2 linked regions of the Luteibacter rhizovicinus DSM 16549 genome follow. The protein of the gene in region 1 binds, or shares a complex with, the protein of each later gene. Links are inferred from orthologs where the notes say so. Each region holds a gene or a part of one and is shown in the gene's direction. Other genes may lie near its edges.

Region 1 (2,929 bases):
TGCTTCGATGGCTAAGATTCTTGCGGTAGACGACTCGGCTTCCATGCGCAGCATGGTGGCCTTCACCCTTCGCGGCGCCGGTCACGATGTCGAAGAGGCCGATAACGGCCAGGCGGCACTCGATTCGGCAGCTGTCCACAAGTTCGACCTGATCCTGGCCGACGTGAACATGCCTGTGATGGACGGCATCACGATGGTTCGCGAGATCCGCACCCGTGCGGACTACCGCGGTATCCCCATCCTCATGCTCACCACCGAGTCGAACCCGGAAAAGAAGATGGAAGGCAAGGCGGCCGGTGCGACCGGCTGGCTGGTCAAGCCGTTCGATCCGGACCAGCTCCTGGCGACGGTCAACCGCGTCCTCGGCTGATCCCAGCCGCGTCTGTTTTCACTTTAGTGTTCCGGTAATTCCAGGGTCTCCCCATGTCCAAAGTCGATCTGGCGCAATTCCACAAGGCGTTTTACGAGGAGAGCCTCGATGGTCTCGACGCCATGGAGCAGGCCCTGCTCGCCCTGGACGAGGGCGCCGAGGACCCGGAACTGATCAACGTGGTGTTCCGCGCCGCCCACTCGATCAAGGGCGGTGCGGCCACCTTCGGTTTCACCGATGTCGCTGCGTTCACCCACGTCGCCGAGAACCTGATGGACGAGGTCCGCAGCGGCCGCCGTCCGATGGCGAAGGCCGTGGTGGAACTGCTGCTGCGCTCGGGCGACACCGTGCGCGACATGCTTTCCCTGTCGATGACCGGCCAGCCGGCCGCCACGGCGGAAAGCCAGGCCCTGCTGGCCGAGCTGTCGGCGATGGTGTCCGGCCATGCGGTCGCTCCGGTGGCCGTCGCGAAGGCTGCCGCACCCACCGAGGCGATCGAAGGCTGGGACATCGCCTTCCGTCCCTTCGACTACCTGCTGAAGTCCGGTAACGATCCGGCCCGCATGTTCCGCGAACTCGAGGCCCTCGGCCCGCTCGCGGTCACCTGCGATGCCAGCAAACTTCCCGCGCTGGCCGAGATGGACGCCGAGTCGTCCTACCTCGGCTGGACGCTCCGCCTCGATGCCGGGGCCAAGCGTGCGGCGGTCGAAGGCGTGTTCGACTGGGTCGATGGCGACTGCGACCTGACCGTGACGCCGCGCATCGCCGCGCCCGCACCGGTGGCCGAGGTTGTGGCCGCTGCGCCGGCGGCTGCTGCGCCGCGGGCCGTGCGCGATCCCGCTGCCAACAGCGAGTCGAGCTCGGTCCGTGTCGGCATCGAAAAGATCGACACCCTGATCAATCTCGTCGGCGAGCTCGTCATCACCCAGTCGATGCTCAGCCAGTTCAACGACGGCGTGGACGCGTCGCAGCTGGAAATGCTGCGCCACGGCCTGGCCCAGCTCGGTCGCCATACGCGCGAGCTGCAGGAAAGCGTCATGAGCATCCGCATGCTGCCGATCAGCACGGTGTTCAATCGCTTCCCGCGTCTGGTCCGCGACCTGGCACAGAAACTCGACAAGAAGGTCGTGCTCGACATGCGTGGCGAGACCACCGAGCTGGACAAGACCGTGCTCGAGAAGATCGGCGATCCGCTGGTCCATCTGGTCCGCAACGCCATCGATCATGGCCTGGAAATGCCGGACAAGCGTCTCGCCGCAGGCAAGGGCGATACCGGCACGCTTCGTCTGGAAGCCTTCCATCGCGGCGGCAGCATCGTCGTCGAAGTCGCCGACAACGGCGCGGGTCTCAATCGCGACGCCATCGTGGCCAAGGCCATCCAGCGCGGCATCATCGCCACGGGCGAGGGCATGTCCGACGAGGCCGTGGCCGATCTCATCTTCGAAGCCGGCTTCTCCACCGCCGCCGCGACGACCGACCTTTCCGGTCGCGGCGTGGGCATGGACGTGGTCCGTCGCAACGTCATGGATCTGGGCGGCACGGTTGCCATCCGCAGCGTGCAGGGCAGTGGCACCACCTTCACCATCACCTTGCCGCTGACGCTGGCGATCATCGACGGCCTCACGGCTGCAGTGGGTGAGGAAATCTACATCGTGCCGCTCGTGTCCATCATCGAGTCGGTGCAGGTCAAGCCGGACACCGTTCGCAGCGTGGCCGGCGGCGGCGAGCTGTTCCGCTTCCGCGACAACTGGCTGCCGATCGTGCGCCTGTTCGACGTGTTCGGCTGCGCCGGGCAGCGCCGTGCGGTGGACGAGGGCATCGTCATCGTCGTGGAAGGCGAGGGCACTCGCATCGGCCTGTTCGTCGACGAACTGATCGGCCAGCAGCAGGCGGTCGTGAAGTCGCTCGAAGCCAACTACCGCCGCGTCACCGGCATCTCCGGTGCGACCATCCTGGCCGACGGCTCGGTGGCGCTCATCGCCGACGTGACCGGCCTGGTCCGCATGCAGGCGCGCCGCAAAGCCGCCTGATCGGCTCTGAGTGGGAGCCGCTTCAGCGGCGATTCCCCGCAGGCCAATGCCTGGGAGGGTGCGGCTGGCACCCTTTCGCCGATGAATCGGCTCCCAGAGGAACCGGCCATCCCGGTCGTCAGAAACGACCCACAGCCTGCAGATTTCCCCTCAAGAACCCACCGCGACGGCCGATACCCCAAGAGAAGGGGTCCCGAACCGCCGAACCGATCCGCCGTGGGAACGACATGAACCAGCAAGCCAGCTCCGCCTCCGCCCTGCCTGAAGAGGCCGCGCAGTACCTCACCGTGAACCTCGGTAACGAGGAGTACGGCGTCGATATCCTCGCCGTCCGCGAGATCCGCGGCTGGACGCCGGTCACTCGCATTCCCCAGGCCCCCGACTACGTGCTCGGCGTGCTCAACCTGCGCGGCGCCATCGTGCCGGTGCTCGACCTGCGCCTGCGCTTCGGTCTGGCACGCGAGGAATACACGGCCACCACCGTCACGGTCATCGTGATGGTCAACGGCCGCCAGTTCGGCGTCGTAGT
Region 2 (2,762 bases), 2.6 Mb from region 1 along the record:
GCCAGCTGTTCGAGAAACTGTCCCGGGTGACCAACCGATTCCTGGATGTTTCCTTGGATTTCATGGGGATGGTCCCGCACGACGAGTACCTGCGCCAGGCGATTCGCCGCCAGTCGGCGGTGGTCGATGTCTGGCCGAGCAGCCGATCTGCAGTTGGATTCAAGAATCTGGCCAGGTCGGTCGATACATGGGGTGAACCCGAACCCCGTGCTCAGGGTCGCATCGGCTTTTTCGCCGAGCGGTCCCACCTGGGAGGAGGGTTGCCACTGTGAGCGTTGCGACGGAATACCTTGAAGTCACGCGAATCCCGGCGGATCAATTGGTACGAACCCACGCGCCGCTGGTGCGCCGGATCGCCTATCACCTGATGGGCCGGCTGCCGCCAAGCGTGGATGCAAACGACCTCATGCAGGCCGGGATGATCGGACTGCTGGAGGCCGCAAGAAATTACTCGCCGACTCGCGCGGCCAGTTTCGAGACCTATGCGGGTATCCGCATACGGGGCGCGATGCTGGACGAACTGCGCAAGACGGACTGGACCCCCCGCTCCGTGCACCGGAAGTTGCGCGAGGTGGCTGAAGTAACGAGGCAGATCGAGAACGAGACAGGTGGTGATGCCGAAGACGCCGAGGTGATGAAGCGGCTGGGCATCGACGCCATGGAGTACAACCAGATCCTGGCCGACGCGGCGAGCGCGCGGTTGCTCAGTCTTACGGCGCCCGAAGGCGACGAAGGCGCGGCGATCGATGTCGCGGACCCGGATGCCGCGGGGCCGGAAGGGATCTTCGAACAGGACGGCTTGCGCGATGCGCTGGCCCAATCCATCGACGGCCTGCCCGAACGCGAGAAGCTGGTGATGTCGCTGTACTACGATGAAGAGCTCAATCTGAAGGAAATCGGTGCGGTGCTGGGTGTGAGTGAATCGCGGGTGTGCCAGATCCATGGCCAGGCCCTGATTCGCCTCCGCGCACGCATGACGGGTTGGAAAGACAAGCATTGACGGCATTACGGTGCCGTCGCCGGTAAGAACGCGCAGTCAGGCGGAGACGAGTTTTGGACAAGAACATGAAAATCCTCGTGGTGGACGATTTCTCCACCATGCGACGCATCGTCAGGAATCTCCTGGTCGAGCTGGGATTTACGAACACCCTCATCCAGGAGGCTGAAGACGGCAACGCGGCGCTCACGATGTTGCGTGCCCAGCCTTTCGACCTGGTGGTGACCGACTGGAACATGCCCAACATGACGGGCATCGACCTGCTTCGCGCGATCCGCGCGGACGCCGCGCTGAAGTCGATGCCGGTGCTGATGGTCACGGCCGAGAACAATCGCGACCAGATCATCGCCGCCGCGCAGAGCGGCGTGAACGGCTACGTGGTCAAGCCGTTCACGGCGGTCACGCTGAAGGAAAAGCTCGACAAGATCTTCGAACGACTCGCCGCGGCTGCGGGCTAAGGGAATGACGATGAATACCATGCTTAACCCCGGCCACGAGGTCGTTCCCGAGCTGCGCGAGTTGCTCGACGCCGATGACAGCGTCGCCTTCGAACAGGCGCTCGATCGCCTCCTGCGCAGCCGTGAACAGCACCTGTTCCTGGCCCTGGGCCATCTTGCGCGCGATCTGCACGAGTCGGTCCGCCGTCTGGCCTCCGATATCTCCAGCGATGGCGTGCCGGGCAACATGAGCGATGCGCGCAAACACCTGCGCGACGTGCTCGAGATGAGCTCACAGGCGGCTCACCGCACCCTCGATTTCAGCGACAGGCTGCGTCCTCAGGCGCAGGCGCTGGCCAAGCAGGCCGACGAAGTGCTGGTGCTCGATCACGCCGATCCGGCCTTCGCACCGAATGCGACGGCCCTGGCCGTGCGCGTCGGCGATTTCGCGCAGAGCTGCGACATCGGCCTGGGCGAGATGGTCGAGGCCCAGTCCTGGCAGGATCTGTCCGGCCAGCGCGTCGCGCAGGTCGAATCGTTCATGGCCAAGGTGGAGTCGTCGCTGGTCGAACTGGTGCGTCTCACTGGTTCGCTGGCCGGTGGCGCACACGCACCGGCCCCGGACAAGGTCAGCCAGGACGAAGTGGATCGACTGCTCAGCGAATTCGGGTTCTGAGCGCCGTATGAGCGTGGAGCTGGACAACGAGCTGCTCAATGTCTTCCTGATCGAAGCACGCGAACTGCTCGAGAGCCTGGGCGAACAGCTCGTGGATCTCGAAGCCTCGCCGGGGGACGCCGAGCTGCTGAACGCGGTCTTCCGCGCGTTCCATACCGTGAAGGGCGGTGCGGGCTTTCTGGGCCTCAACGCCATGGTGGAGCTGTGCCACCGCGCCGAGGACCTCCTCAACGAGGCCCGTAACGGCGCGGTGGTGTTGAACCCCGGCTTCATGGATGCGCTGCTCGAGTCGCTGGACCTCCTCAACGACATGATGCGTGCGGCCGACGCGGGCGTTCCCGCCGAGCCCGCGCCTCGCTCCGTGCTCGACCGCCTGCTGATTCCGGGTCGTGCCGGCTCCGCACCGCCGGTGGCGCTGTCGCCGGTGATGTCGACGCCGGCGTCGACCAGCGCCCCCGCCGTGTCGTCGCAGCGCCCCTACGATCCGATCGAAGACGAATTCGAAGCCATGCTCGACGCCGCGCGCAACGACCGCGCACCGGCCTCGACACCTTCGGGCACGATCAACGACGATGAATTCGAAGCGCTGCTGGATTCGCTCTACGGCACCGGTGCCCCCGGCGCCGATGCCGCCGCCCCTGCAGGGGCGGCG

Evidence for each region. Proteins that work in one complex are often made in the same cells at the same time.
Region 2: the proteins of BJI69_RS13510 (region 1) and cheY are in contact, whole or in part, in a solved structure (PDB 1A0O), measured with the Escherichia coli proteins. The link is inferred for Luteibacter rhizovicinus DSM 16549 from one-to-one orthologs.

The regions. Positions count from the first base shown.
Region 1 is NZ_CP017480.1:2,970,372-2,973,300, forward strand. Bases 8-2,911 are described here. They hold BJI69_RS13510 (chemotaxis protein CheA), read left to right. Parts: upstream 8-423; coding sequence 424-2,400; downstream 2,401-2,911. Other genes in these bases: BJI69_RS13505 (response regulator), read left to right, coding at 8-370; BJI69_RS13515 (chemotaxis protein CheW), read left to right, coding at 2,628-2,911. Also shown: more of BJI69_RS13515, read left to right, coding at 2,912-2,929. UniProt on the Escherichia coli protein: Involved in the transmission of sensory signals from the chemoreceptors to the flagellar motors. CheA is autophosphorylated; it can transfer its phosphate group to either CheB or CheY.
Region 2 is NZ_CP017480.1:406,175-408,936, reverse strand. Bases 18-2,754 are described here. They hold cheY (chemotaxis response regulator CheY), read left to right. Parts: upstream 18-1,053; coding sequence 1,054-1,455; downstream 1,456-2,754. Other genes in these bases: BJI69_RS01900 (chemotaxis protein CheA), read left to right, coding at 2,118-2,754; BJI69_RS01905 (protein phosphatase CheZ), read left to right, coding at 1,466-2,110; BJI69_RS01915 (RNA polymerase sigma factor FliA), read left to right, coding at 269-1,000; BJI69_RS01920 (MinD/ParA family protein), read left to right, coding at 18-272. In the rest of the region: more of BJI69_RS01920, read left to right, coding at 1-17; more of BJI69_RS01900, read left to right, coding at 2,755-2,762. UniProt on the Escherichia coli protein: Involved in the transmission of sensory signals from the chemoreceptors to the flagellar motors.